Regions from separate parts of the Paenibacillus sp. FSL H7-0703 genome, predicted to be linked through region 1. Evidence: riboswitches for the same ligand, from Rfam matches in the RefSeq annotation. Region 1 holds a riboswitch; each other region holds the start of a gene.
The links. Region 1 has a riboswitch for glycine ahead of MHB46_RS20710 (alanine/glycine:cation symporter family protein). Riboswitches for the same ligand answer to the same signal wherever they lie in the genome.
Positions count from the first base shown of each region.

Region 2: another riboswitch for glycine. It lies ahead of sdaAB (L-serine ammonia-lyase, iron-sulfur-dependent subunit beta); the one in region 1 lies ahead of MHB46_RS20710 (alanine/glycine:cation symporter family protein).
Region 3: another riboswitch for glycine. It lies ahead of gcvT (glycine cleavage system aminomethyltransferase GcvT); the one in region 1 lies ahead of MHB46_RS20710 (alanine/glycine:cation symporter family protein).

Region 1 is NZ_JBBOPF010000001.1:4,629,234-4,639,824, forward strand. It holds gene licT (BglG family transcription antiterminator LicT) at 1-657, opposite strand, end outside; gene MHB46_RS20700 (LacI family DNA-binding transcriptional regulator) at 891-1,862, opposite strand; gene MHB46_RS20705 (glycoside hydrolase family 1 protein) at 2,078-3,535, shown strand; glycine riboswitch at 3,704-3,780, shown strand; glycine riboswitch at 3,799-3,893, shown strand; gene MHB46_RS20710 (alanine/glycine:cation symporter family protein) at 4,053-5,471, shown strand; gene MHB46_RS20715 (iron-containing alcohol dehydrogenase) at 5,529-6,701, opposite strand; gene MHB46_RS20720 (carbohydrate ABC transporter permease) at 6,850-7,677, opposite strand; gene MHB46_RS20725 (carbohydrate ABC transporter permease) at 7,700-8,575, opposite strand; gene MHB46_RS20730 (ABC transporter substrate-binding protein) at 8,608-9,891, opposite strand; gene MHB46_RS20735 (LysR family transcriptional regulator) at 10,121-10,591, opposite strand, start outside.
Region 2 is NZ_JBBOPF010000001.1:2,801,064-2,811,654, forward strand. It holds gene MHB46_RS12250 (DUF6359 domain-containing protein) at 1-1,370, opposite strand, end outside; glycine riboswitch at 1,586-1,701, shown strand; gene sdaAB (L-serine ammonia-lyase, iron-sulfur-dependent subunit beta) at 1,913-2,602, shown strand; gene sdaAA (L-serine ammonia-lyase, iron-sulfur-dependent, subunit alpha) at 2,592-3,491, shown strand; gene MHB46_RS12265 (Ig-like domain-containing protein) at 3,565-5,901, opposite strand; gene MHB46_RS12270 (serine hydrolase domain-containing protein) at 6,119-7,279, opposite strand; gene MHB46_RS12275 (hypothetical protein) at 7,444-7,905, opposite strand; gene MHB46_RS12280 (non-oxidative hydroxyarylic acid decarboxylases subunit D) at 7,977-8,201, opposite strand; gene MHB46_RS12285 (non-oxidative hydroxyarylic acid decarboxylases subunit C) at 8,243-9,661, opposite strand; gene MHB46_RS12290 (flavin prenyltransferase UbiX) at 9,690-10,280, opposite strand; gene MHB46_RS12295 (LysR family transcriptional regulator) at 10,442-10,591, shown strand, end outside.
Region 3 is NZ_JBBOPF010000001.1:4,861,485-4,872,075, forward strand. It holds gene glcT (glucose PTS transporter transcription antiterminator GlcT) at 1-248, shown strand, start outside; gene ptsG (glucose-specific PTS transporter subunit IIBC) at 501-2,546, shown strand; gene MHB46_RS21920 (HPr family phosphocarrier protein) at 2,657-2,932, shown strand; gene ptsP (phosphoenolpyruvate--protein phosphotransferase) at 2,925-4,637, shown strand; gene gcvPB (aminomethyl-transferring glycine dehydrogenase subunit GcvPB) at 4,758-6,254, opposite strand; gene gcvPA (aminomethyl-transferring glycine dehydrogenase subunit GcvPA) at 6,251-7,606, opposite strand; gene gcvT (glycine cleavage system aminomethyltransferase GcvT) at 7,733-8,833, opposite strand; glycine riboswitch at 9,010-9,108, opposite strand; gene gcvH (glycine cleavage system protein GcvH) at 9,504-9,902, shown strand; gene MHB46_RS21950 (PTS mannitol transporter subunit IICB) at 10,280-10,591, shown strand, end outside.

The sequences.
Region 1 (10,591 bases):
TTTGCGAATCACTCGCATCGCAAAATATTGCAAATGTGTCAAAAATCTCGAATAGCTAAAAGAAGACTCATCCAGCACAATCCCGTAATGGTACGTAATAATGTTCAAGATATGTTGGACGATCTCAGTCATTTTCAGCGTAGATTTCATTTCGTTACCGTCGATTCGTGCATTCACCATATGCAATGCAATAAATCCCGCTTCATCTTCGCCCAATTTTACTCCGAGCGTATTTTCAATTTTTTGGAGAGCATCCAGTCCAACTGCAAATTCTTTTTTGTAAAAGCGTTTAATTTCATACAGCATCGCGTTTTGGAGTGCCAGTCCTTTTTCTTGCCGTTGTATGGCAAAATGAATATGGTCGGTCAACGTTAAATAAATATTATCGCTTAACTCCGTATCCAACACTTCCGTTGCATGCTTTACGATTTCATTCACGACCTCCAGATGAGATACAGGAATATCGTTCAGCAACTCGGTTAGTTTGGCCGTGAACTCGTTTTCATTTAACATGAAAATCTTATCTATTTTATCATCATCGACTTGATCACCAGCCACCTTTTTGAAGGAAATACCTCTTCCCATCACGATGACCTCTTTGCCTTTATCGTTTTTAGTCAATAGGACGTTGTTATTGAGCACCTTCTCAATAATCATTGAAGTTCCCCCTCCCATCCTTTACCAATAAAAAATGCCTAAGCACAATTCAATACTATTGTTAGCAATAGCACTCAATTGAACTCAGGCATTGCCCGCATCACCGGTCACAATCCTTCGATATAGTGCTATTGTAGCACAAAAAAAAGCGATTTCAACATATTTTATTCTGTTTCGACAAAAAATATTTCATATCAAGGCCCTTTTGCCTAATTTGCAAGTAAATCGTTACCTTATGTAGTCGTACGTTCAATGAGGCTGTACTCTAGCGAATGAAGCTTCATTTGGCGTCCAATCAGCTGAGGGGAAAGCATGAAAAAGGCATTTTGTGCTTGAGCCATGATAGGATTTTGAATCGTTGTAATCCCCAGCGTATGCGCCAGCTCCGTGTTATCGAATCCAACAATTGCCAGATCTTCCGGTACGTTCAGTTTTTGTCTGCGTGCTTCGCAGAGAATGCCCACTGCTACATAATCATTAGCACATAAAATAGCCTCTGGGAATTCGTCCCGATGCTGTAACAAATCCCGTACGACCTGTTCGCCATCACGGATATTATAAATAGAAGAGTGATTCCAGTGTTGCAACACTGGCAGATTGTGCTCACTCATGATCTGTTCGTAGGCTCGTTGTCTACTATGGGTATTGATGCTGCTCGGACGGCCAAAAGCATTGGCTATACGAGTATAGCCTTTTTGTATCAAATGTTTGAGCGCTAACATATATCCTTCATACTGATCCATAGCGACGGAGCGAATATCGGTATGCTCCATTCGTTGCCACGACACGATCGGGCCATATTTGCAATAGGTGCTCAAAAAATCAGTGTCATTCACGCAGGAAATGATGACCAGCGCATCGACTCTTTTTCTTTTTAAGTCCTCAAAAGCTTGAAGCTCTTTCTTTTTGTCTTCTCCCGAAGTATAAATAATGGTTTGAAATTCATATTGGCCCGCTACTTCCACAAAGCTGTCCAGAAAAGCGAGAACAATTTCATTAATAGTTGAAGTAATGATACCGATCTGAAGCGTCTGACCCTTGGATAGAGAAATGGCATTTCGATTAGGAACATAATCTAATTCCTGCATGATTTTCAAAATTTTAGCTCTTGTTTCGTGACTAACATGGGGGGACTGATTTAATACTCTGGATACCGTAGCTTTGGAAAAGCCCGCCAGTTTTGCAATTTGATCAAGATTCGACATGGTGCTTCTCCTCACATAAGAAAAAAATAAATTCTTGACATGAAACGCGTTACAACGATTAGGATGCTTATGAAGGCATTACGTTTATTTTAAAGTATCTGTCAATGCATTTCAAAGGAGAACGGTTATCGTTAGGTATTGATTCATATTTGCAGCACTTGATGGGATGACTTGACCAAAGTAAAAATCTTAAATACGGAAAGAGGTTTTATACTATGACGAAGACGCTAAAAGGGTTTCCGAAAAACTTCTTGTGGGGCGGGGCAACCGCAGCCAACCAATTGGAAGGCGCTTTTGACGTAGATGGAAAAGGATTGTCCAGCGCAGACATGGTTGCCTATGTACCCAAAGCAGAGCGCAAGAACGATCACGCTATAGAGATTTCGTCCGAACGACTCGAAGACATTTTGGCAGGCAAAGTCAATGCACGTTTTCCAAAGCGTGAAGGTGTAGACTTTTACCACCATTACAAAGAAGATATTGCATTGTTCGCTGAAATGGGCTTTAAAGTATTTCGTATGTCCATCCACTGGTCGCGGATTTTCCCGAATGGCTATGATGCCGAGCCGAATGAAGCAGGATTGCAATTCTACGACAATGTATTTGATGAGCTGCGCAAGTATAATATTGAGCCCTTGGTAACATTGTCGCATTATGAAACACCGCTAGGTCTGACTCAGAAGTATAATGGCTGGCTGGGACGTGAAGTCATACAGCATTACGTAAATTATGCCGAAACGGTGTTTACACGCTATAAGGATAAAGTAAAATACTGGCTGACCTTTAATGAAATCAATGTAATGACCATGAGCCCGTTCACCGGTGGCGGTGTGGTTATTGACCGTGTAGAAAACAAACAACAAGCGATATATCAAGCATTGCATCATCAATTTGTAGCTAGTGCACTGGCGACCAAACGGGGACATGAGATCATCCCGGGCGCTCAGATCGGCTGTATGCTGGCACGTATGGAAAGCTATCCACATACGTGTAACCCAGAGGATATACTGAAAGCCCAGCATGAAAATCAGATGAACCTGTTCTTTACGGATGTGCATGCCCGTGGGGAATATTCCAACTACATGAATCGTTATTTTGAAGAAAATAATGTTGTAATACACACAGAACCAGGCGATGCCGAAATATTGAAAAATAATACGGTTGATTTTATCTCATTCAGCTACTATATGACCTTGACCGTATCTGCAGGTCCAGAAGGTGAGAAAGCAGCAGGAAACCTGATTGGTGGCGTGAAAAATCCGTATCTGCAGTCCTCCGACTGGGGCTGGCAGATCGATCCGATCGGCCTGCGTGTTACGCTGAATACGTTTTATGACCGCTATAAAAAGCCGCTGTTCATCGTGGAAAATGGTTTGGGTGCGTATGATAAGGTGGAAGAAGACGGCTCTGTGCATGACACGTATCGCATTGATTACTTGCGTCAGCATATTGCCCAAATGAAGGAAGCGATTGCCGACGGTGTTGATCTGATTGGTTACACCAGCTGGGGCCCTATCGACCTTGTGAGCATGTCTACTTCCGAAATGTCCAAGCGCTACGGATTTATTTACGTCGATCTGGATGATGACGGTAACGGAACGCTCAAACGCTCCAAAAAGGACTCTTTTAACTGGTATAAAAATGTGATAGCAACCAATGGTGAAGAATTGTAATTTCATATCATCTCGGGCGGGTATAGCAGAGGACATCCTAAGGATGCAATCTGCTGTACCCGCTTTTTTGATAGACACAATAATAATATTTCAGAGGGCTTCACAAACTTTTCACTTGTAATAAGCTGAAAGTTTTCTGTATAATGAATAAAAATTTCATATGTCTGGTTGATGTTTGCGGGAGATGGAACGAAGGTTCCGACCGAAGGGGCAAAACTCTCAGGTGCTTAGGCTGATTACAGCAACAAGCGGGGACCGTAAACGGACAGAACTCTGGAGAGACCCTTAATTGGGCGCCGAAGGTGCACCGCAGAGAACATCTGCTTAAACTCTCAGGCAAAAGGACAGAGACGCGAATAACCTGTGACAGGGAATGCCCTAGGCTTTTTTATGAGCTATTAGAGGTAGAAACCTGCACAAGATGGTTGTATTTTTTCGTGCCTTTAACCTCTCCAGGAGTCGAATCAGCGGATTTGACTCTTTTTTGTTTTCTAATATGCTGGAGGAGCGGGTTGAAATGAATTTGGTACATGTGTTAGAAGCGATTAGTAGCTGGATATGGGGGGCGCCTCTCATCATTCTTGTCATGGGAACGGGGTTATGGCTGACCATACGTTTGAAGATGCTGCAGGTATTCCGCCTGCCCCTAGCGATCAAGCTGATCGGTAAAGCCCCGAATGAAGGCAGCGGGGATGTAAGTAGTTTTGCGGCTTTGAGTACAGCGTTGGCGGCTACAGTTGGCACAGGAAGTATTGTCGGCGTAGCAACAGCCATTAAGCTGGGCGGGCCGGGTGCCTTGTTCTGGATGGTCGTTGCCGCCTTTTTTGGGATGGCGACAAAATATGCGGAAGGTGTACTTGCGGTAAAATACCGGGTGAAAGATCGGAATGGACAATTTTCCGGCGGCCCGATGTATTATATTGAGAAAGGTCTTGGACGCCGTTTTAAACCGCTGGCGATGCTGTTTGCTTTTTCGGGCATGCTGGTAGCGTTGTTCGGGATTGGAACGTTTCCGCAGGTCAAAGCGATTGTATCTTCGACCGAGAACAGCTTTGGCGTTCCGCCTATTGTAACGGCACTGATTATTGCGATCCTTACAGGACTGGTTACCATTGGAGGACTCAAAAGCATTGCCAAGGTATCGACGAAGGTCGTTCCTTTTAAAACAGGCTTGTACGTACTGATCTGTCTCATCGTACTGATTCGGTTTGCTGACCAACTTCCTGCCGCAATCGCGCTGGTGCTTCATTCGGCATTTTCAACTACATCTGCAACGGGCGGATTTGCCGGAGCTACGATTATGCTGGCGATGCGAAGTGGGGTAGCCAGAGGTATTTTTGCCAATGAGGCCGGATTGGGGAGCGCACCGATTGCAGCCGCAGCTGCTAAAACCAAATGGCCTGCGGAGCAAGGGCTAATTTCCATGACAGGCGTGTTTATTGATACGATGGTTATTTGTGTGATGACCGGATTGACGCTGCTGGTTAGCGGTGTGTGGAGCGGGCCTACCGATGCGGGCCTGATGACTCAGCAAGCATTTTCCAGCGCATTCCCGCTGGGGGCAGAACTGCTCACAATTATTCTGATTATGTTCGCGTTCACCACCATGCTCGGCTGGAACTATTACGGGGAACGCTGTGTTGAATACTTGCTTGGGGTCAAGTGGATTAAGCCATACCGTTATCTGTTCATTCTACTCGTTGCCGGGGGCGCGTTCATTAAACTGGATGCGATTTGGCTGCTGGCAGATATCTTTAACGCAATGATGGCTTTCCCGAACCTGATTGCACTGCTCGGCTTATCAGGAATTGTAGTTGCAGAAACCCGAACCTATATGGATTCTCTGAATTCTAGTAAGAAAAAGGGCATTCTTGCAGGTGCCAGTGTAGGGGCAGCTATTCAAGTAGAAGAAAAGGGACACACGGTTAATTCATAAATTCCAAAAGGGAGTGCCCTCAGCCATCACAGGCTTGAGGACACTCCCTTTTGAATGTTATAACGATGCACGCAAAATAGCTAAAATATCTTCTTGATTTAGCTTTTTATAATTACCAAAGCCTCCGTATTCCATTTCACGGGCTGCAATGTTTGCGATTTTTTCCAATTGCTCATCATTAATATTGTAATCGGCCAGGGTGGAAGGGGCACCGAGACTTGTCCAGAATGCACTAAGACGGTCAATACCTTCCAAGGCGATTTCTCTATCTGTTTTACCTACGGTGTCTAAGTCAAACATGCTGAGCATCAGCCGCTTCATGCGTGCAGCATCCTGATCCACTGTATGTCTCATCCAGTTGGGAAACAGAATTGCCAGACCGCCAGCATGAGGAATATCATATACAGCGGATAATGCATGTTCAATCGTATGCGAAGCCCAATCCCCGAAGTAGCCCATTTGCAGTGTTCCGTTAAGAGCAATCGTTCCGGCATATAAAATCGTTTCACGATGCTCGTAGTTGTGCAAATCCTCCAGCAGTTTAGGTGCAGTTTCGATCACGGTTTGCAGCACGGAAAAGCACATACGATCTTGCAACGGTGTATTTTTAACATTGTGAAAATACTGTTCAAACACATGGCTCATCATATCCACCATGCCATATACCGTCTGATCACGTGGCACAGAGAAGGTGTTTTTGGGGTCCAGAATCGAAAATTTCGGATGCGTCACCGCGCTGCCCCATACGTATTTTTCGTTCGTTTCCCAGTTGGTGATGACAGAATCCGGATTCATTTCTGAACCGGTGGCGGCGAGTGTGAGGATGGTGCCGAATGGTAGAGCCTCGGTCGGCATGTGCTTTTTGTTGATAATATCCCACACATCGCCGTCATATTTAGCCCCTGCTGCGATGGCTTTGGTGCAATCAATAACGCTTCCGCCGCCTACTGCAAGTAAGAAGTCGATGTTTTCATTTCGGCAAATGTCGATGCCCTTCTTAACGGTGGACAAGCGCGGATTCGGCTCTACGCCGGACAATTCATGAATGTTAAGATGTAGCGGCTCTAACGCGTTTAATACCTGGTCATACAGACCATTTCGCTTGACACTTCCGCCTCCGTATATCAGTAAAATATTTTTGCCGTAATTCAGCAGCTCCTGCTGCAGTTCTTCAATTTGATTGTCTCCAAATATTAATTTGGTGGGGTTATAATATGTGAATTTGTTCATCTGGAAAGTTCCCCTCAGTTCATAGTTCATGTTCAAATCGTAAATCGCTTAACCTGATTGCCTGTTGGATACCTAACTTCATCATGTAAGCTATTTGAAATGACGATTAACCATTATACATGAAATGAATAAGGGAATTCAAGTAAATCTAATCTTTGACCGCTCCAGCGGCAAGATCGGAAATAAACTGGCGACTAATGAAAAGAAACAAAATAATAAGTGGCAGTACAGCCAGCAGGGTGCCCGCAATGACCATCGCATAATCCGTATTGTAAATCCCGTTCAATTGTGACAGTGCAATCTGGAGCGTGAATTTACGCTCATCCGTTAAGACGATTAGCGGCCATAAATAATCATTCCAGGCTCCTATAAAGGTAAAGGCGCCGAGAAAAGCGAACGCAGGACGTAGAATAGGCAGTGCTACATTCAAGTACAGTCGAAAAAAGCTGCATCCGTCCATCCGGCCCGCATCCAGCAGCTCCTTTGGGATGGATTCTTCCGCATATTGACGAATCCAGAAAATGCCGAAGGCATTTACCATCCCCGGGATGATAAGCGCTTTGAACGTACCTACCCATCCAAAGGAGGCCATCATGACAAAGGAGGGGACAAGCGAAAGTTGTGAAGGGACCATCATCGTAGCTAGCAGAACGATAAATAGCACTTTTTTGCCCGGAAAATCAAACTTGGCGAATGCAAAACCTGCCAGTGAATCGAAAAACAGAACTAATAGGGTAACCGAACCGGCTACAAAAAGGGTATTAAAAAAGGCTCCGGCAAAATTAATCTGTTGTAATACTCTCGTTATGTTATCCAAGAAGTGGCTGCCAAACCACAATTGCGGTGGAAAACGATAGATGTCTGAGGTTGTACGGGTTGCCATGACGATCAGCCAGTAAAATGGAAACATCGACAGGATGATTCCCACCAACAATCCGGCATATAAAACAAAGGATTTTGCGCGTGTCTGCATCATGTTGTGAAGCTCCTTCCCATCGTTATTTTTTACCTTGAACGAGTTTCCAGTTTATGATGGAGAATAGAGCAATGATGAGGAACATGCCCCATCCGACGGCTGCACCATATCCAAAATAGTTGTTAATGAACGACTCGCGGTACAGGTATAAAACGATGGTCATGCCACTTGCCCCGGAACCGCCGTCATTACCGACCAGGACCTGTGGCTCGGTGAAGAGCTGCATACCGCCGATGGTGGACGTAATGACTGTAAACAGAATGACTGGGCGCAGCATGGGGATAGTGATGCGGAAAAAAGCTTGCGCTCCGGTTGCCCCGTCTATTTTGGCGGCCTCATACAGCACATGCGGAATACTCTGGAGTCCGGCCAAATAGATGATTGCGTTATAGCCCATCCATCTCCATACGACCATAGAAGAAATGGCAATTTGGATACCCCATGGCACATTCAACCATTGAACCATGGGTAGTCCCAAGAGTTGCAGAAGGTAGTTGAGAAATCCAAAATTGTTGGCAAATAAGGCACCAAATATGATGGCAACAGCCACAATAGACGTCACATTGGGCAGGAAGAATCCAACTCGCCATAAGGTGCGCATTTTCACAAAAGGGGCATAAAGCAGAAAGGCAATAATCAGTGCGAAGAATAGCATCGGAATCGTTGCATACACCCAGATCACAAAGGTGTTGCCTACAGCCTGCCAAAATTCATTGTCTGTCACAAGGTAGCGAAAGTTGCCCCAGCCGTTGTAGGTCATGTCCCCGATCCCGTCCCATTTGTGAAACGCTAGATATAATGAAAAGCCAATCGGAAACAGTCCAAAGATGCCAAACAGCAGATAAAACGGCGAGATCGCAGCATAAACGGCACGGTGCTTCCAGATTTCTCTCAGCATAATGTCCACACGCCTTTTTTGAATTTTGTTTTTTACCGCTGTAATTCTCGTTCGATTCGATCCATGGTTTCCGTCCATAATGCATCAGGATTAGCATCCTGCTTGGCGACATTAGCAAGGCGACGGGTCACAATGCCGTGGATGACAGGATAGCGCTCGCCGAAATAGCTGCTTTTCACATGACGTGCGGAGGTGGCAAAGATGAGTCCGGTGGCCTGACCACCAAAGAAAGGCTCGGGTGTCCCCATGATAGGATCGTTATAGACGCCGGGAGTGGACGGGAACAGTCCGATTTTGTGGTAGGCTTCCAGCTGGTGTTCCGGGTTTTGCAGCCAGGTCAGGACTTCAAAGGCTTCTTTGGGATGTTTGCTGGACTTGAGGATAGAAATGAAAGAACCACCCAAGTTGCCGTCTCCTCCAGGAGCACGGGCGACTCTCCATTTGCCCGCTGTATCCGGCGCGGCCTCTGTGAGAACTTGCTTCATCCAGATAGCCCCTACAAAAGAGGCAATTTTGCCGTTATTGACCGAAGCGTTCCATTCGGGAGTCCAGCCATCCGCATTGGCGAGCAGATGCTTCTTGTGGAAATCGACAGCGGTTTTCCAGCCCAGACGGATGTCAGGAGATTGATTGCCGATATAGCTGCCATCCGGCTTGAAGTAAAGGTTTGTGTGCTGAGCGAGTACCTGATTGTAAACGTTTACAATATTATCAGCCAAAAATGAACGGCTTCCGAATTTCTGCTGAAGTTGTTCTCCGGCTGCCATGTAATCATCCCATGTGCGGATGGAGGCACTAACCTTTTCAGGATCACTAGGCAAGCCTGCTTGTTCAAACAGATCACTTCGATAGAAGAGGGCGGTAGGCCCAGTATCCATGGGAAATGCAATCATTTTACCATCAGGAGTGATCCCTTGATTCCATTTCCATTCCAAATATTGATCCTTCAAGCGGTCTGCTCCGAGTTCCCTTAAGTCATAAAAACGATCCGCACTGGGGAACAGCTCCACCATCCAATCGTTCAGAGCTACGATGTCTGGTTCACCGGAACGGGCTGCGAGCGTTGTCTTCAGTTTGGCTTTGAAGTCACCGCCTATTTTTTGAGTTTTTAATTCAATGTTGGGAAATTGTTTTTCCGCCTGAGCGAGTAGTTCATCGTCAATGGAACGGTTCCAGTACCATAATGTAAGCGTTATCTTTTTTCTGTTTGACAAATTAGTTTCAGATGATTGACTTTCAGAGGACGAGGGTTCACTACAAGCACTGAACATCGTGAGAAAAGCAAGACATAATACCAGCCATTGTACTGTCTTCACATCATTTCCCTCCTTGCTGTCTGAGATAATCTGCCTGCTAAACAAGTTGTAAATGGTTTAGCTCCATCATATGAAGCTGTTACCCATTTATGTGCATTGACTTAACCAAAAACAAAAAAATTGAAACAAAGCATGTATAGAAATTAAATACTATAAAGATATTGATCCTACTGATTCGAAGGATGATAAAACAATAAGGCAGATATTATGTCAAAAGGAATCTAAATCGTCAATGCTGAGCAATATCCTGGAAAAATTCAATGATGAATTCGAAGAACGATTTCTCTATATCAGTGTGCAGTTCCCCAGCAGGATAGGACAGATAGATTGTTCGCATACATCGAGGCTCCCTGATTTGAAGCAGCTTGATGTCTTCGGTTACGACGTTCCTCCACAGGATAGAAGGAATAAAGGAGATGCCAAGTCCTGTTTGAATCAACCCTCTTACCGTAGCCGGATCATCACTTTCAAAGACGATGTTCGGTTCAAAAGGGATATGAGTAAAAAAGCGGTCCGTTGTTTTCCTAAGCGAATTACCAGGTGTAAGGCTGATAAACTTCTCATGCTCTAGATCTTTCAGTAATACGGTGTTCTGAGCGCTCAGAGGGTGAGAATTTGGTACGCCAAGCAAAATTTCCTCCTCCAGCAGGATCGCATGCTCGTTGTCTGCCAACTCTTCGGACGTAATCGCAAAATCGTA
Region 2 (10,591 bases), 1.8 Mb from region 1:
GAATCATCCACTTCCTCGAAACCATCATATGTCTTCTTCGACTGTCCGTTTTCCTCACGCACATATTTCGGTGTAGCATCTTCTACAGGGGAAGAATCACCGATGAACGCTGCCTTGCCTTGACCTACCTTGGAGATAGCGGCATAAGGCCCTTCTGCACGGCCCCCGCCGTTATAAACTCCCTGGTCTACAGCATTCCCCCATTTTTTCGTGCCTGAAGGGATATAAGCAATGCCTTTAGCCTTGGTTGGATCAATAATAGCCAGCGTAGATCCTGCATGCATTGCAATCGAGCGCACACCCTTGGTAATACCGAAAGATTGATCTGCGGCTACAATGTCAGTAGCATTCACGTCACCAAGCGCATTATAACGGAAACGAACACCAAAGTTGGTCGCCAGCCAATCGGAGCTTGTTAATCCTTGCATCGCCGGTGATGCTGCTTCTTCTGCAGTCATGCCTTTGGCCGGATTAGTATAGGCTCCACGACGGTAGCCATTCATAACTTCGGAGGAATCCCAACGGTTTTTGTTACGGTCCGCATTATAATGATCGGAGATGAAGAAGACGCTCCCCCCGTTATTCACGTATTGCAGCAGAGCAGCCTGCTCGGATGCCTTAAAGGCAACATTCGCTTCACCAATAATGAACACATCATATTGGCGCAGTTTGTCATATGTTATGGCCTGCTCTCCATAAGTAAAAGGAATGGGACGATTCAATTGGTCTACCGTAAAGCCTACATTACGCAGTCCATTGGCAAAGTCGGAGAAGGCGCCTTCAATGACCCAATCTGCTGCTCCAGCGGTCTGTGCGTGCGTATTATCGAACAGCACCTTTTTGCCTTTTCCATCCGGCAATGTAGTACCGGGTTGACCCGGGTTGCCAGGTTTAGGTTCACCTGGTTCCCCCGGCTCGCTTCCGCTCACCAGTTCAACATCGCTTGGACTTTTCACTCCACCAAAATTATTGTAGGCGCCGAGTGTACCCGTCACACGAATTTTGCTGCCGATCAGCTCAGGATGGCCTGACAGCCCAAATTGCCCTCTGTACGCTGAAGTCAGCTGTACATCCAATAGATTAGACGTATTACGTTCATTTGCCTGATCGGCAATCAGTACGTTAAAATCATTCGCGAACGGAGAAGAAAAGTTAGCCGTTTTCGATCCGGTAGCATGTCCGACGATGTAGCCTTCCACCGTCACCGTACCTCCACTGCTTTGGCCCTGAAGTGCTTCGGCTACTGTCAATGCTCCCTCTGCCTTGACCTGACCGAATGGAACGAAGATCCCGATCAGCAGTGATACGATTGCTGCTAGATGCAGCATCCCTTTTAAGCGTGAACCTGTGAACCGCAAGCCTTTTACCATACGTCAATATCCCTCCTATGTTTTCCATAAATGTACTTGTCCTTTATCAGATTAGCCGCCAATCTTCTAATTCCTTCCTGATTTCATCCATAATTATGTAAATTTTAATCTTTTTTATTGGAAACGCACCTGTTTATGTAAAAATTGAACCCTGTGATTGACACCGAGCACGGCATACATTACCCTAAGGAAGACATGTAGAACGGTATACGCGAATGAAGATGACGGGAGAGTCTGTCCAGGGAGCCTACACTCTGGCGGCACCGAAGGAGCAAGACGCCAGCACCCGGCTGGCGGATAATCTCTCAGGTCCATGTATCGTCATCTGACGCAACTCTGGAGAGAGCGCAAGCCACCCAAGGGGTAAGGCGGTAAGAACACCGCACGAAACTCTCAGGTAACGAGGACAGAGATAAGGGAAACTTCCTTATCCTGTCCTTTTTTGTGCTCACATTGTGCGTCAGCATTAGGAACCGTCATAACCGCGCAAAGACGCGGAAATACCATATAGTATGGTATTAGAACATACAGGGGGTCACACCATGCGTTTCAAAGATGTATTTTCTATTATCGGCCCGGCCATGACCGGACCTTCCAGTTCACACACCGCAGGTGCGGTGCGACTCGCACGCGTTGCCCGGCACTGGCTCGGAGCGCAGCCTGACCGTGCCCGCATGACATTATACGGCTCCTTTGCCGATACGTATAAAGGACACGGTACAGATCTGGCGCTCATCGCAGGACTGCTTAATTACGATACGGACGATCACCGGATTCCCGATGCCGAGCAATGGGCCGAACAAGCCGGGATGGCCGTGGAATTCGCCGTCAGCGGACTCCCCGCGCCTCATCCGAACACTGTCCGTTTCGAGCTGTGGAAGGGCGAGGATCAGCGTACACTGTTGGGCTCCTCCATCGGCGGCGGCAGCATCCATGTCCAGCAACTGAACGAATTCCGGGTCAATCTGACCGGGGAGCTGCCTACGCTGGTGCTTCTCCACTCGGATAAGCCCGGTACATTGGGCGCGATAACTTCAGCTCTGGGCGCGGCCCACATTAACATTGCCTATATGCACGTAGATCGCAAGGGCCGGGATGGTGAAGCACTCACCGCCATTGAAACGGACAGTCCTGCTCCAGCTGAACTGATTGCGGAACTGCGTTCTTTACCTCATATGTATGAAATTAAGATGATTAATTTGAAAAAAGGAGCTGAATCCGATGCGGTTTAGCCATCTGCATGAGATCAGCGCTTTATGCGCTGAAGAATCCACCACGATTGGCCGCTTGATGATTCAAGAGCAGGTACAGGAAACGAATACAACGGAGGAAGAAATCTTTCGCCAAATGTCTGATTATTATGAAGTCATGAAGGAAGCCGTTCATCGCGGTCAGACACAAGACACCGTATCCCGCAGTGGATTGACGGGCGGTGACGGCAAGCGCCTAGCCGAGTATCTGCGGGCAGGGGAAACCTGCTCCGGTGATGCCTCCGCGCTCGCCATGGCTTATGCCCTCTCCGTGTCGGAGGTTAATGCATCCATGGGTCGCATTGTCGCCACGCCTACCGCAGGCTCATGTGGGGTTATCCCAGGTGTGTTCATCAGTGCGCAGGAGCGGTTCGGCTGGGATGATGAGCATATGGTGAACGGCCTGTTCGCCGCTGGGGCCATTGGCTACGTGATCGCCAACAACTCCTTCATTTCTGGCGCGGAAGGAGGCTGTCAGGCTGAGATTGGCTCAGCTATCGGGATGGCCGCTGGCGCTATGGTCGAGCTGCGCGGTGGTACGCCTGAACAGGCTGTTCACGCCGTGGGCCTCGCTCTTAAGAACACGCTCGGCCTGATTTGCGACCCCGTCGCCGGACTCGTGGAGATTCCGTGCATCGTGCGCAACGGGCTGGGAGCCGTGACTGCGCTTGCCGCAGCGGACATGGCTTTGGCGGGTGTGCGCAGCGCTATTCCGTCTGACGAAGTCATTGACGTCATGCTTGAAGTCGGCAGTGCGATGCCGTCGAAGCACCGCGAGACCGCCAAAGGCGGGTTGGCCCAGACGCCGACTGGCAAGCGTTTGACCGAATCACTTACACGCAACACACCGACCAAGAAAGATAAGTCATAATTTATAAGCGGTAGCCTCCTTAAAATAAAAAGAGCAAGCCTATCGTCCTTGGACGTATGCTTGCTCTCTTGTTTTACTGAACGCTTACCTGTACCTTCGTCATTTTACCTGCATATTTCACAGTAATTACAGCTTTGCCCTTGCCCTGTGCCTTAATGTTACCGTCTTTGACGGTCGCAACAATAATTCTGGACGAGGACCAGACAGCCGGTTTGGAGACATCCTTCTCCGACTCATCCTTATACGTGGCTGTAGCCGTAACCTTAGCCAGCTGTCCTGCCTTCAAATTCAATGCGACTTCGTCTGTTTGCAGGTATTTAAGCGTATCAACATCCACAGGTACGCTGATTACCTTCCCGCCAAATTTCGCCTGAATGTTAGTTTTACCGTAGCTGACTGCGGTAACCTGACCCTTTTTAACAGTGGCTACCTTATAATTAGACGTTTTCCATTCAGCTTGGGCCGTAACGTCCTTTTCTTTACCATCACTCGATTTAACCACAATCGCGATGGTTTTTTGATCTCCAGATTTGAGCGATAGCGCGATTGCATCCGCTTCAATCTTTTGCGCTACGTCCACTTCTACCGTAAACGTAATGTTTTGCTTGCCATATGAAGCAGTCACAGTTGCCTTACCGCTACCATTCGCTTTGATCAAACCTTCGCTAACCTCAACCACTTTTACATTGCTAGTTGTCCAGGTGGCGTCCTTAGTTACATCTGTTTTTGTACCGCCACTCTTAACTCCTGTTACTTTCAGTTGCTTCGTTTCCTGAGCACCAAGCGCAATTACACGCGAGTCTGTTTCCAGACGGTCTACAAGGCCTACTTGCACGTTAATCGTCAGTTTTTTGCCATTATAGGTCGCTGTAATAACCGCTTTACCAGCGGATTTACCCGTAATCGTTCCTTTGGACACAGAGGCAATATCTTCTGCGCTTGAAGTCCATTCTGCATCCTGTGTTACATCTTCTTTACGTCCATCCGCATAAGTAGCCGTCAAAGTTGCAGTATAGTCCTCATCAATATCAATCGTTGCCGTTTTGGAGGACAGAGACAGATCACCGGGTACATTTACGGATACCGTAGCTGTAACTGTTTTGCCACCATAAGAAGCGGTGATCGTAGCCTCACCTGTTTTATAACCCGTGACTTCTCCCGCACTGACAAAAGCGATGTCTTCATTGCTGGACTTCCACTCTGCCTTACTTGTGATATCTTCTTCCGTACCTGTTACATACGTTGCGGTCAGCTTGAGCTTTTTGGATTCCTTGGCATTCAGGCTCAGCTTGTCCTCACTCAAATCCAGATATCTGGAGGTTTCGACATCTGTCTTGATCGAAACGGTCTTATCTCCATACTTAGCGGTCACCGTAGCCGAACCCGCTCCAATCGCCATAATCGTTCCCTTATTCACAGTCGCAATTTTATCATCGCTTGATGTCCAAGTAGCTTTATCTGTGATATCCGTTACCGTCCCATCCGGATAAACGGCAGAAACTTGTACTTTCTTAGATTCATCCAGACGGAGAAAAATATTGGATTCACTGGCTTTCAGCTTATTCGTTTGATCGACATCCACCGAAATCGTAGCGGACATCGTGCCATATTTACCTGTAATTGTCGCCTTTCCCGCGCTATAGCCGGTAATAGTGCCTTTCAGTACATCCGCCACAGCTGCATTACTGGAGCTCCACTCGGCGGACTCTGTCACGTCCTGTACTGATCCATCCGGGAACGTCGCTGAAAGCTTAACCTTCTCAGTATCCTTCAACAAAAGAGAAACCTCTGATGAACTGACATCAAGACGTTTAACCTGCTCCACCTGCACAGCAATGGTTACGGTCTGTTGACCATATACGGCCTTAATATTGGCTGTACCTGCTCCCTGAGCAGTAACCAATCCGTTAACTACTGTGGCTACCTTTTGATTATCGGAGGTCCAGGTAGCATCACCCGAAACCTGAGCTGTTGTATTATCACTGTATGTCGCTGTCAAATCAACCTGTCCTGTACCGCTTGAACGCAAGTTCAGGCTTTGTACACTGGATGTCAGCGCCTTAACCTTTTTCGTTACATGTACCTGAACCGATTGCACCTTCTCTTTATAGGTCGCAACCACGGTGGCTTCTCCTTCAGCCTTGGCCGAAACTGTACCATTATACACAGTAGCAATAGCTGTATTATCACTTTTCCAATCCGTGCTTACGGTTACATTCGAGGTTGTCCCATCGCTAAAAACAGCAGTAGCCGTCAACGCAGCCGTATCTCCCTGCTGCAAAGTTACCTCGTTAGAGGAAAGGACAATCTTGGAAAGCACCGCATCCGCAGCAGATGCAAATCCTGCATATGATGTAAAACTTGAAATCAGGATGACCAACGCCAGAAAACCGGACCATCTATTCTTCAAAATCTAATTCCCTCCCATTTCAAAACTTAAATTAAGGATTTCGCAAAATCCTTACACCTACGTTTTATGTCGTCATATGGAAAAGAATAGTTTAGGCTTCGAAGGAAATTTGGTCCTTATTAACTAGATCATTTTCTGAGAAAGATTAGACATTACAATTTGTGTAGCTTCAGAGCCATAGTGAAGAGTTCCCCCCAACAGATCCACAAGCTCGCATTTACAAACAGCTATAAGCTGCTGCGCGAACTCTCAAATGATGGTACTCTTCCATATTGGGATCGAGCTGATGCATATAAACGACGGAGAACTGTTCGCTCGGATCTATAGAAACCCAGGTGCCTGCCATTCCCGTCCAGCCAAATTCTCCAATCGAGCTGTTTGCATGCCCAGCCGCTTTATCCATTAACGTGCGCACACCAAGTCCATAGCCATAACCTGTATGGTATGAATTGGTGAAATCCGATAGTTGAGCTGTATTCAGATGATTTGTACGCATTAAATCAATGGTTTTTCTACCCAATAAGTTCACACCGTTTACCGTGCCGCCATTTGACATCATTTGTGAAAATGTGAGGTAATCTTTGACTGTCGAATATAAACCTGCGCCTCCGCCTTCATATATAGCATCTGGCTGATGATATTCATCCAAGAAACCCTCTATTTTCTCAAGTTTTCCGGCGTCTGTCCGTTGATACATGGAGGCCATCCGCGATTCAATATCTCCACGATAACGGTAACCTGTATTGTTCATTCCAAGTGGATCAAAGATTTCATCCTTTAAAAATTGTCCTACTGATTTACCTGAAATCACTTCAATAAGACCTGCAACAAAATCATGTCCATATCCGTATAACCAGCGTGTTCCCGGCTCAAACGCAAGTGGAACTTCAGAAAGCGCTTTAATTTCTGTGCGCAGGTCATATTTCCCCTGCTTTTCCTTTAATCCTGCAATGGCCTTCTGCATAGCTTTTCCTGTTTCTGAAGACTCGGAAGCATAGGGAAGACCCACACTCATATTGAATATATGCTTAATTAAAATGGGATTCTCCGCCTTATCCACGTAGGTGTATCCGTTAGGAGCGGTTTTGAATACATGCGCATTACGATATTCGGGGAAATATTCATACAAAGGCTCATTCAACAAAAATTGCCCACGTTCGTACAGCATAAGTGCAGCCGCACAGACAACAACCTTTGTCATGGAAAACAAGCGATACACTGTATCCTCAGTGATTGGTTTTCGGGCTTCCAGATCAGCATATCCATGATACCCTTCATACAACACTTGACCATTCTGGGCAATGGCACAACCGCAACCTGCCGGTCCATTTGCTACGAAATGTTTCAATAGCTGATCTACCTTGTCAAAACGAGACATATTCATCCCTCCTATTTTTCCTTCAAAAGAAACAGGCTTCCCCTCGCGCTCTAATTTCCTGTTCCAACAAGCTCAGCGCGATCCCTTGTAAGCGCTTATTCCCCGCATTTAATTTAACGGTAAACTTGGTAAATACATAGATTATTTGTCATAATCAGATGGCATTACATTAACAGCTCAGCCACCGTTTCCTTCCAACGATGGATCACCGATTCCGGTTCCTTGAGACGGACCGTGACACCTGTCAAGATATCCGCATATTGGGCCGAATCTTCTCTGGCTGCAAAAACATGAGCCGCAAATCGCTCACGTACATGCTTGGCTCCGGGCAAAGCAGGCAGATGTTCCAGCGACAACCGCACATAATGCGCCTTCCCCCCGGTGAACACCGCAAGCGTCGCCTTCCCAGTACGGATCATGTTGCCTGTCGTGGTCGTACCCGGCCATAGTGCCAGACGCAAATTCCCCTCGTCCAGCGCTACAACCTCGCCCACACTAATCATCGCTATGTGCGGCCACTGATCTTCCGTGACCGTCAGCAGCATCATTGCTTCATGCTGCTTGTCCTTCAGCTCCTTACCGTCCAACAGCGTAAACAGTTCCTTACCGATCCTTGGTGTCTGCATGAAGTATATTCCCCTTTACTTTTGGCCTATAACTTCAAAGTACCATAATTTACGGCTACTTACGAACGACCCTATACCCGCTCTGGAATAGGAGGAACATGAGCAGCATTCGGAATATCTTGGGGGTTTACCTTGAATGCCGATTTATACTTTGCTGGATCAGTAATGCTATCCGGTTCTGAGGTCCGCCATGTGAACAGGCATACAGGGCACAACAAAACCTCCCAGGCGCCTTTAACTGGCGAGCGGGTAACAACTTCTGAACGATTAGATTCACAACGGGGACAAATATGCATCTGTCAGCACTCCTTTAATCTTTCTTTATTTTTAAAAATATTCAGCGAAGCATTTGGCTCAACTTTTTCTCCCATTCCGCTACACCCAACGGGGAATCGAGCGACTGCGAGTAATGTCCTCTAATATCCGGTGCTACAGGTGTCGTCGCATCCAATATCATTTTGTGCGTCATACCTGCCGGATCAGAGCCGGGGTCAAGCGGTAAAATAGACAAGCCAGGAACAATGACAGCATCATGCTTTGGATGAAGCTTGGTAGATAAAGCCCACATGACCTGCGGCAGATTGAACGGATCGACCTCCTCATCCACCACAATCACGAGCTTGCAATACCCCAATCCATGCGGAGTCGTTAACGCACGCATTCCCACAGCCTTTGCAAAGCCGCCATACCGGGTTTTCGTGGAAATAATAGCGACCAGCCCATGCGTATACATGGCATTAACAGCCACGATTTCATTAGGAAAAGCATCCTTAAGCTGCTGAAACAACGGTACACTTGTATTCACACCGATCATATAATCCGTTTCCGTCCAAGGCATCCCGATGTACAGATGCTCAAAGATAGGCTGTTTGCGGTGATATACACGATTAATCTGAATGACTGGCATCGCGCGGCCGCCGGAATAGTGACCTGTGAATTCACCGAATGGACCTTCATACTCACGTTCACCTGCTAACACTTCGCCTTCCAAAATGACCTCGGCTCCCCAAGGCAGATCCAGATCTGCCTCCTTCGCTTTGACCACACGATAAGGCTCACCCTGAATGGCGCCCGCCATCTCATATTCGGATTGATCGTACAGCAACGGCGTAGAAGCAGCCGTTGTAATCACAGGCTCACATCCGAGGGCAATAGCCACCTTCAGATTTTCGCCGCGCTCCTCAGCCTGACGGATATGGATCGCAATATCATGCTGTGGTACAGGCTGAATGCCCAAACGGTTCTTGCCTTTCACCTGCATCCGGTACAAGCCGACATTTTGCTTACCGTAGGTGTCCGGGTCATCCAGATCGCGTGAAACTAGAATTGCTTTATCCAGATAAAACCCTCCGTCCCCCTGATTCAAACGAAACAACGGCAAAATATCAAACAAATTAATATCCTCTGTAATCTCGACTTCATGAAAGGGTGCGGTTTCTTCCCGCTTCACGGGCACCGGAAATTGTTCATAGCGTCTGGCAAATTCAAAAAACTGCTCCTTGAGCGGCGTGTTTTTGGGCATTCCCATCATGAGGGCATGATTGGGCCAGGAGCCCATCACATTCATTGCAATACGAGCATCCGTATATCCATAGATGTTGTTGAAAAAGAGAGCAGGTGTCTTATCTCCAAGATTGTTTAATGCTCTGTTAGCTGCTGCGAGGTCCGGCTCCGGCTTTACCTCATCGCTGATCGTGAGTAATTGTCCCTCCTTTTCCAAGGTGTGTAGAAAATCGCGAAAGTCTTTATAGGCCATCATTCATTCTCCTTCATCTTTCGATTTCTCAATTCTGGTGCAGTCTGGAGTCATTCTGCTTCATTCCATCCCAGCGTTTGGCTGCGGTTGTGACAATACCGAACTGATCCAATGCACGAAAAACAATATGATCCACCAATTCCTCGATACTTGCAGGATGATTATAAAAGGCAGGCATCGGCGGCAGGATCATCACGCCCATACGTGACAGCTCCAGCATATTTTCCAGATGGATACTGCTTAATGGTGTTTCTCTGGTCATGAGCAGCAGCTTCTTTCGCTCCTTCAGTATCACATCCGCTGATCGGGTAAGCAGGTTGTCCGCCATACCAATACGAATGGAGGCAAGGGTCTTCATGCTGCAAGGAGCGACGACCATGCCGTCTACTCGAAAGGAGCCGCTGGATATACGCGCAGCCTGATCCTTATACGAGTAGACCGCATCCGCCATCGCCTCCACTTCCTTCACCGTGTAGCCTGTCTCATAGGGGATGTTCGCAATAGCCCACGGGGATAGCACCAGATGGCTTTGGACTCCAGCCTCTCGTAATTGTTGTAATATACGGATACCAAAAATCGACCCTGTCGCTCCCGAAATTCCTACAATGATTTTCTTCATATGTCCCCTCCTTCCATCCCATCGTTTTATGTTCACCCATGCATTACTGTCAAAAATTATACGCCCGTTCCCTGCACACGAAAAATATATATAATATATGTAATGCATACTTTAAAAGTATTCAAATCGAAGCGTTGTTTAGAAATGAGGAGGAATCCCCAATGGACTTGAAGCATCTGTATTACTTTTGCGTCATCGTGGAGGAAGGGCAAATCACCAAGGCCGCTAGAACGCTCAACATGGCCCAGCCTCCACTGAGTCAACAACTCAAAAATATGGAGGACGAGCTTGGTGTAAAGCTGATTTACCGT
Region 3 (10,591 bases), 230 kb from region 1:
CTCGACTGCTGACTCATCTGAGGTTTGCGATTGAACGTGTGCGCCGGGGAGAAATTGTGCAGGAGATTTATCGATTGGACAAGCTTTTGAATGAGGAGTATCCGGAAATGTATATGCTGGCCTGGAAGCTCACGAAAATTATGGAGAAAAGACTCCGTAAATCTGTGTACCCGGCTGAGGTTAGTTATTTGACAATGCATCTGCAACGGTTGTCCCAACGCAAAGAGCAGGGGGAGCAACAAAAGTGATAAAACAGGAATAAAAAAGTATTGCCTCGCATTTAGCGGGGTGCTATAATCAATTCTGCAATGAGGAAGACAACAACTGAACATTTAACGTGTTACTGATTCGATCAGGCATGAGTTGTTTTAAGTTATGATTGTTTACAGCCTACTGGGGCAAGCTATATCCCAAGGTTGTTTTCAAACATACTTAAATCGGCTCATGCCTTTTTTGTTGTTTTGCCTCTGTTCTAAATTTCAGAGAAGGATGTGGAAGGTATGTTTAAAAAGCTTTTCGGCGTTTTACAGCGTGTCGGTAAAGCATTAATGCTTCCTGTAGCGATTTTGCCAGCTGCGGGGCTTTTATTGGGTATCGGTAACATGCTGGTCAATCCTGATTTTCTCCAGTACATTCCGGCATTAAATGCGGGCTGGGTTCAATCGGTAGCGACGATCATGATGAATGCCGGACAAATCGTTTTTGATAATCTGGCCCTGTTGTTCGCAGTCGGCGTAGCCGTCGGTCTGGCGGGCGGTGAAGGTGTGGCAGGTTTAGCTGCTATCATCGGTTACCTCGTTATGAACATTACTTTGGGTACAGCCGTGGGTGTCACACCTGGTCTGATTGCTCAAAAAATACCGGGTTATGCGAACGTGTTGGGTATTCCAACGCTTCAAACCGGGGTGTTCGGCGGGATAATCATCGGTATACTGGCCGCGGCCATGTACAACCGCTTTTTCAAAATTGAGCTTCCTTCGTATCTGGGCTTTTTCGCGGGTAAGCGTTTCGTTCCAATTGCAACGGCGGTGTCCTCACTGATTGTCGGACTTGCGCTGGTTCTGATCTGGCCTCCAGTTCAACAAGGACTTAACGCAGTATCTCACTTTATGGTGTATTCCAACCCGACTTTGTCGGCGTTCCTGTTTGGGGTTATCGAACGCGCGCTTATTCCATTTGGTTTGCATCACATCTGGTATTCACCGTTCTGGTTTGAGTTTGGTGAATATGTTAACAAAGCAGGTCAAACCGTTCATGGTGACCAGCAGATCTTCTTCAGCCAGCTTCGTGATGGAGTGGCGTTGACAGCAAGTACGTTCCAAGTGGGTAAATTCCCATTCATGATGTTCGGTTTGCCAGCAGCAGCGCTTGCAATGTACCATGAAGCAAGACCAGAACACAAAAAATATGTAGCAGGTATCATGGGTTCAGCAGCATTGACTTCGTTCTTGACAGGTATTACGGAGCCACTGGAATTTTCCTTCCTGTTCGTAGCTCCACTGCTGTTTGCAGTACACTGTATATTCGCAGGTCTGTCATTTATGACCATGCAAATTTTACATGTCAAAATCGGTATGACCTTCTCAGGCGGATTCATTGACTTCCTGATTTTCGGGATTATTCCAACCCGTACGCCTTGGTGGTATGTAATCATCGTCGGTCTGATTTTGGCAGTGATTTACTACTTCGGATTCCGGTTCATCATACGGAAGTTCAACTTGAAAACACCAGGACGTGAAGAAGCTACAGAAAATGTGGATGGTGCAGCAGCCGGTAGTAGTGATGAGCTCCCGCACAACATTTTGGCAGCTTTCGGTGGTTCATCAAATATCAAGCACCTGGATGCTTGTATCACACGTCTTCGGATCGAGGTTAATGAGAAATCGAACGTTGACAAAGCTCGTCTGAAACAACTTGGCGCATCGGGTGTCCTTGAAGTCGGCAACAACGTACAGGCAATTTTCGGTACACGTTCCGACACCATTAAAACTCAAATGGCTGATATCATGGCTGGACGTACACCTGCACCAGCTCCGGCGCAACCTGCTCCACACGAGGAGAAGGAAGCTGGGGAAGAACAACAAACCATTATTGTAGAAGATATTGTAATGCCTGTTAACGGCGAATTGGTTGATATCTCGACGGTTCCCGATCCGGTATTTGCAGAACGTATGACAGGTGACGGCTTTGCGGTCGTGCCAAATGATGGAACGATTGTGTCCCCTGTTTATGGTAAAGTATTCAATGTATTCCCGAGCAAGCATGCGATTGGTATTCAATCCGATGGCGGTAAAGAAGTGCTTGTTCATATCGGGGTGAATACAGTGAAGCTTAAAGGGCAAGGATTTGACGTTTTGGTGAACGAAGGCGATCTTGTGTCAGCCGGCCAGCCTATTATGAAAGTAGACCTGGAATACGTGAAGGCAAACGCCAAATCCATCATCTCACCTGTCATTTTTACCAACCTTCCAGAAGGTTCTTCGGTAACTTTAAACAAAACTGGAGTATTGAAGGCTGGCGAAGATGGTATAATTACGATAAAATAAACTCTATGTGTTTCGGATTAGTTGATTAGGCGGCTTAGGCCGTCTGATCAATTATCTGGTATACTGCGTGTAAACAAATATTATCTTTAGGAAAGTGGGAGGAACAAATTATGCAAACAACTTTTAGAATTACGGATGAAGACGGTATCCATGCACGTCCTGCAACTGCACTGGTAAATACAGCTAACAAATTCAGCGGTACTGAATCTTTTGCCGAAGCTAACGGTAAAAAAGTAACTTTGAAATCCATTCTGGGTGTATTGTCTCTGGGTCTGGAACAAGGTGATACTATTAACATTATCTGCGAAGGCGCTGAAGCTGCCGAAGCACTGAAAGCTCTTGAAAATGTAATCGTTAACGAAGGGCTGGGCGAAGTTCATGCTTAAAATTTCCGGGATTGCCGCTTCGGCAGGCATAGCCATTGCCCGGGCGTTTATCTTGGAGCATCCGAATTACGCTGTAGAGAGACGCGCGGTTGGTGATGTTGAGGCTGAAATCGCGAGATTAGATGCGGCTTTGGTAAAATCTCAAACCGAATTGGAATCGATTAAGGAGAAAACGCTTCAGGAGCTGGGAGAGAAAAAAGCAGAAATTTTTGCATCTCACCTGCTCATCCTGAATGATCCTGAATTGATCGATCCGGTTAAAGCTAAAATCAGAGACGAGCAGCTTAATGCTGACTATGCTTTGAATGAAGTAGCTACACAGTTCATTTCCATGTTTGAAAACATGAAAAGTGCCTATTTGCAAGAACGCGCATCGGACATGCGTGATGTAACCAAGCGGATCCTGAATCACCTGCTTGGTGTTCATTTTGTTAGTCCTGCAGAAATTGCCGAAGAAACGATTGTGCTTGCAGAAGATTTGACACCTTCCGACACAGCTCAGCTGAACCGTGAATTTGTTAAAGGTTTTGCAACGAACATCGGCGGACGTACTTCGCATTCGGCTATTATGGCTCGCTCACTTGAAATTCCTGCAGTTGTGGGAACGAAAAATATATTGTCTCAAGCTAAAAGCGGCGATTTGATTATCGTTGATGGTTTGGATGGTCACGTATTCGTGAACCCTACCGAAGAGATTGTTGCGGAATACCGTGCTAAACAGGTGGCATACGACAAGCAACGCGAAGAGTGGCGCAAGCTGCGCGGCGAAGCTACAGTTTCTGTCGATGGTGTCCATGTCGAACTGGCAGCCAATATTGGTACGCCTAATGATGTAGCTGGTGTTCTGGACAACGGTGGTGAAGGCGTGGGCTTGTACCGTACGGAGTTCTTGTACATGGGACGCGATAAGCTTCCATCCGAAGAAGTACAGTATACGGCGTACAAAACCGTTCTGGAAAGAATGGAAGGTAAGCCGGTTGTAGTCCGTACTTTGGATATCGGTGGCGACAAAGAACTTCCTTATCTGGACCTGCCGAAAGAAATGAATCCGTTCCTCGGATTCCGTGCTATTCGCCTGTGTCTGGATCGCCAGGATATTTTCCGCACTCAATTGCGTGCTTTGTTGCGTGCGAGTGTGCATGGTAACCTGCGCATCATGTTCCCGATGATTGCTACGCTGAACGAATTCCGTGAAGCTAAAGCTGTTTTGATGGAAGAAAAGGAAAAGTTGGTAGCCGAGGGTGTATCCGTATCTGAAGAAATTCAGTTGGGCATCATGGTAGAAATTCCTTCTACAGCGGTATTGGCTGACCAATTCGCAAAAGAAGTGGATTTCTTCAGTATCGGTACAAACGATCTGATTCAATACACAATGGCAGCGGATCGCATGAACGAGCGGGTTTCTTACCTGTATCAACCATACAATCCATCCATTCTGCGTCTGGTGAAAATGGTTATTGACGCCGCTCACCGTGAAGGACGTTGGGTTGGTATGTGTGGTGAAATGGCAGGAGATACAACAGCAATTCCATTGCTGCTGGGTCTTGGACTTGATGAGTTCAGTATGAGCGCAACTTCCATTCTGCCAGCACGTAGCCAAATCTCCAAGTTGTCCCGTGCGGACATGGAAAAACTGGCTACAAAAGCTCTGGACATGCAAACAGCAGAACAGGTTGTTGAATTGGTTCAAAGCATCGAAGGCTAAGGAAGGGTATTACATTTCAAAGGTTATATCTTTTTCCAACAAAAAAATTGCTGTGTACATACAGCAGCCGGTATCTATTTAGATACCGGCTTTTTTGCATCCTTTAAGTAGAATTTGTTTTTAACTGCATGAGCAATTCAGTACAGGTTTGCGGGCTGCGGTAGTTTCGTCCAATCGTGTGACTGGAGTAGTATATGGTGCATTGAGCACCAGCTCAGGGTTCTCTTCCGCTTCCCGCGCAATATGAATCATAGTGTCGACAAAAGCATCAAGTGTTTCCTTACTTTCCGTCTCCGTGGGCTCGATCATGATGCACTCCTCTACATTCAGCGGGAAGTAAATTGTGGGCGGATGGTAGCCAAAATCAAGCAGCCGTTTGGCTACATCAAGCGTGCGCACTCCAAATTTTTTCAAGCCTCGCCCCGACATTACGAATTCGTGTTTGCAATGTCCAGGGTAGGGCAGGTCAAAATGTGGAGCGAGCCGATGCATCATGTAATTGGCATTGAGCACAGCGCATTCCGATACACGCTTTAAGCCATCAGGACCGTAGCTACGGATATAGGTGTAGGCACGAACGAGAATACCGAAGTTGCCGTAAAAGGCCTTAACCCGTCCAATAGAATCTCCCTGTTCCCGGTCCCAGTGGTACACCCCCTGCGGATCCCGTACGACAAGCGGCTTGGGCAAATAAGGGATGAGCCGTTGCTTTACGCCGACAGGCCCAGCGCCGGGGCCGCCGCCGCCGTGCGGGGTACTCATCGTTTTGTGTAAATTGAGATGCACTACATCGAAGCCCATATCGCCGGGGCGGGTAATTCCCATGATGGCGTTGGAGTTCGCCCCGTCATAGTAGAGCAGACCACCCGCGTCATGCACGATGGCAGCAATGTCAGTGATTTGCTTCTCGAACAGCCCAAGCGTGTTCGGGTTGGTCAGCATGAGCGCAGCGGTGTCGTTGCCTACGGCTTGACGTAACGCATCCAGATCCACCAGCCCCTCAGGGGTGGAGGGAAGGGTGACTGTTTCGAAGCCTGCGACGGTTGCGCTGGCGGGGTTCGTTCCGTGCGAGGAATCCGGCACGAGCACCTTGGTACGTCGCTCACCACGTGCTTCGTGGTATGAGCGAATCATCATCAGCCCGGTCCATTCGCCATGGGCGCCCGCGGCGGGCTGAAGCGTGACGGCATCCATGCCAGTTAATGCAGCCAAATCATTTTGGAGCGTATGCAGCAACTCCATGGCACCCTGGATGCTCTCCTCGGGCTGATATGGATGGATTTTGGCGAAGCCTGTATATCGGGCGACATCCTCATTTACTTTCGGATTGTATTTCATCGTACAGGAGCCGAGCGGATAAAATCCGTTATCCACGCCGAAATTGCGCCGGGACAAGGCGGTATAATGCCGAATAACGTCTACTTCGTATACCTCGGGTAATGCCGCAGGTTCGCTGCGCAGCGCATAATCTGGCAAAAGCTCTGCCACCGGGCGACGGGGAACGTCGCACTCGGGAAGGGAATAGGCGATGCGACCCGGACGGCTCAATTCAAAAATGAGCGCTTGATCGTGTTCCTTCAACAGCCCTTGTTTTTGATCCTGTCCGGTGTGTGTCATAGCAATCCCCCCAAGGTGTGTACAAATTGGTCAATCTCTTCTTTGGTTCTTTGCTCCGTCACGGCAATCAACATGTGACCAGCAAGTTCCTCATAGTCCCGGCCCAAATCGTAGCCAGCGATAAATCCAGCAGCTAGCAGTTCGGCCTGGAGTTTGCTCATATCCGTACCCTCAGGCAGTCTAAGGGCAAACTCGTTAAAGGTTGGTGCGTTAAATGAGGCAGTTACGCCCTTCAAGCTCAGCAATTGCTCTAAAGCATAACGGCTTTTATGCAAATTTAGCTCGGCTACTTCCTTGATCCCCTGTCTACCCATGACAGACAAGTATACAGATGCAGATAAAGCTAGCAACGCTTGGTTGGAGCAAATGTTAGACGTGGCCTTTTCGCGGCGGATATGCTGTTCCCGCGCTTGCAAGGTCAGCACGAAGCCGCGTTTACCGTTGCGGTCTGTGGTCTGACCCACAATACGGCCGGGGATACGGCGCATATGTGCCTGAGAAACGGCAAAGTATCCACAGGTCGGACCGCCGAGAGAAGAGGAGATGCCAAGTGGCTGCGCGTCTCCTACCACAATATCCGCGCCCTGTTTGCCAGGTGTCTCCAGCAAGCCAAGTGCCAGTGGGTTGGCACTGACGACCAAAAGACCTTTGTGCGCATGGATGAGATCAGCCATCGGCTTCAGGTTTTCCACGGCTCCGAAAAAGTTGGGGCTTTGGACCAAAACAGCCGCGGTCTGTTCCGATACGACCGCCGCTAACGCATCAGCATCCGTTACGCCGTCCGAACAGCCGATCTCCACGATGTCCAAATCCAATCCGCGTGCATAGGCTGACAATACCTGACGTGCCTCCGGATGGACGGACCTTGATACGATAAGCTGTTTACGGCGGGTAGCCGCAGCGGACAGTGTGCCCGCTTCCGCCAGTGCAGTCGCTCCGTCGTACATGCTGGCATTAGCTACAGCCATGCCCGTCAATTCGCAAATATACGACTGAAATTCGAAAATGGCTTGTAGCTCGCCTTGGCTTACTTCCGGCTGATAGGGGGTGTAGGCTGTATAGAATTCCGAGCGTGAAGTGATGTGCTGGATGACAGACGGAATATGATGATCATAAATTCCTGCGCCAAGAAAGCTGGCATGTGTGTCTGTATTGGCGTTGTGTCCGGCCAGCTCGGCCAAATGTCGGGTCAAGGCTCTCTCGTCGAGCCGAGAAGAAAGAGGAAGTTCCCCTTGATATCGAATGGCCTCTGGAATGTCACTGAATAAATCATCGATGGATGAAACGCCGACCACACGCAGCATTTCGGTTTGATCCTGTTCAGTCATAGGGAGATAACGATGCTGCTTCATAGGTTCTTGGCTCCTTTCGAAAAGCAAAATTTAAATCGTAAATTAGCTAATAAAAAAGTGTGAGATGGAAAACCCAGAAGTTCATATCTGACATGTTTGCTTTATTGAAATGAAGAGAGTTTAAGATCAGCGCGGGCGTTTATAAAAGGGGGCTGCCACCACCTCGGCACGCAGGCGTTTGCCACGAATCTCAACCTCCAGCGGTGTGGAGAGGGCGCTAAAACGACTGTCTATCAAGGCGAGGCCGAGATTACGCTTCAAGGTGGGCGACTGAGTTCCCGTTGTGACCTCACCGATGTGTTGACCTTCTGCGAATACCGGATAATGGGCGCGTGGGATACCGCGATCCATCATTTCCAGCCCGATCAATTTGCGAGGAATCCCTTGATCTTTCTGACGTTGCAGTGCTTCTCTACCGATAAAATCTCCCTTATTCAGCTTGACGAAGAACCCTAGACCGGCTTCGAGCGGTGAAATCGTGGCAGATAACTCCTGTCCGTACAGCGGCAACCGTGCCTCAAAGCGTAGGGTATCCCGAGCACCAAGTCCAGCGGGAATCAGCCCATACGACTCACCGGAACGAAGCAAACCCTCCCATACGGCTGGTGCTTCCGCGGCAGGTACGTAAAATTCAAAACCGTCTTCACCCGTATATCCGGTTCGTGAGACGAGTGCTTTTGCTCCGAACAATGGCACATTCTCATGGAAGCGGAAAGATGCCAGATTCGTAATGTCCGTATCTGCCACGGCTGCGGCAATACGTGCTGCTTCCGGTCCTTGCAACGCCAGCAATGCTATCGCATCAGACACATTCTCCATGTGAACGGATGCAGGCATATGGCGAATTAGCCAATCCCAATCCTTATCGATGTTAGAGGCGTTCACAACGAGCATGTAGCGCTCCGGCCCTTTGCAGTAAACAAGCAGGTCGTCTACTACCCCTCCATCGGGGTAACACAGGAGTGAATATTGTGCCTGACCTGGTTCCAACTGGCTAACATCATTCGTGGTCACCCTTTGCAGAAAAGCTTCGGCCTCTTTGCCTTCAACCAAAAATTCGCCCATATGCGATACATCGAATAAACCCGCACGTTGCCGGACGGCCTCATGCTCCTTTTGAATGCCGCTAAACTGAACGGGGAGCTCCCAGCCGCCAAAGTCAATACAACGAACCCCAGACTGCGTCCCGTAGGACGAATATAGCGGTGTTTTTCGCAAATTAGTCATTTTTCCACTCCTATCGGGTGTGATCGGCTAAACAAAAAAGACAGGCCGAAAAAAACGTATAGACGGCAGTCTACACTCTTTTTTCAGCTCTGTCCTTGATACCAGAAAGTTACCCCGGTATGTACCGGGTTTCCCCTTGGGTGATCCGCTCCAATAGCGAATGCTCTCCAGAGATGCGTCCGGCAGAGGTCCTTTTGCCTGAGAGATTCACCTGCAATGCAGGCTTACTCCTTCGGCGCTACCTTCGGGATCAACAGTATATTACCTGGCTTTGCAGATAACAACTTGATCCGATTCGCGTGCAACTTATGTCTCATAAGCGGCAACAGCTATGCGAATCTTTTTGGCAGTCTCTCCCTCCGCGTTCATCCGCGTTTGCAGTTGTCGGGGTGTTTCCCAAAGCATTTGCTATAACCCATTAATACGCAAATTCATTCGAAATGTCAATAAAAATGTCATCAAAAACAATAGAAAAAACATTTAATATATAAATAAGGATATGTAAGCGTTTGTTATAAGTTATCATATTTTTATATAGTACGCCATATGAGGTCATATGAAGTATTTTTGTTAGTATTATTGACATGAGTGTTCCTGTTGTCATAATCTTAACCTGTCTAATACAGGTGAGCAAAAGCGATTTTATTCATATGGAAGCGAGGGGAACAGGATGGGTGAAGTAAAGCAGCAACTTTGGTATACAGACGAACATGAGTGGGTTCAGCGCACAGAGAATGGAACGGTGCGGATTGGTATTACAGACTTTGCACAGCATCAACTGGGTGATATTGTTTTTGTAGAATTACCGGAGGCGGGAGTAACGATTGAGCAGGGAGCGGAGATCGGTACGATTGAATCGGTGAAGACGGTATCCGACCTTTTTGCTCCGGTGACGGGAACCGTATTAAAAGTGAATGAAGCGCTGGAAGGTACGCCTGAGCTAGTGAATGAATCTCCCTATGAAAAAGGTTGGATGATCGAAGTAGAGATGGGTAAAGATGTGGAGGAAGCATTGGGCAAGCTACTGTCTGCGGATCAATACGAGCAGTTGATTTCCGATGAGCAGTAATGGAGCAATGTAGTATGGAATAAGAGTGTTATTTGTCTGCTCGATTTTTGTATACAACAGTCGCTATGATTTGACATAGCGGCTATTTTTTGTCTTTTTTCAGACGTAATTACGTGTTTTATTCTGATGTAGAGGGTTGTCCCTATAGTAAGAATCATATATAAACCAGCACGGTTTTTCGACTAATTTCTATAGCTACAGGTCATATTAAGAAGAATTATGCAGGTCTAATACCTTCTCGGATAATTTAAATTTAAATGTTGTCATCAACGTTCATGACGAAAGTACGTTTTCATTTCGTTGATGAAGATAGCGCTGTCATTTAGTATGAATTTTAAGAAAAGGTAGTGATGCTTACCTACAAGGAGGATTTGAATATGAGTACATTGGACGCAAAGCCAAGTTCAAAAGGAGGCACTCGTGTCGCCGTACAGCGTTTTGGCCGTTTTCTCAGCGGTATGGTTATGCCCAATATGGGAGCCTTTATCGCGTGGGGATTGATTACGGCACTCTTTATTCCGACCGGGTGGTTCCCGAACGAAGGTTTTGCACAACTGGTTGATCCGATGAAAAATTATTTGCTGCCGCTGCTGATTGGTTACACGGGAGGCACGATGATTCACGGACAACGTGGAGGTGTGATTGGTGCCATTATGACGATGGGTGTCATAGTGGGAGCCGATATCCCG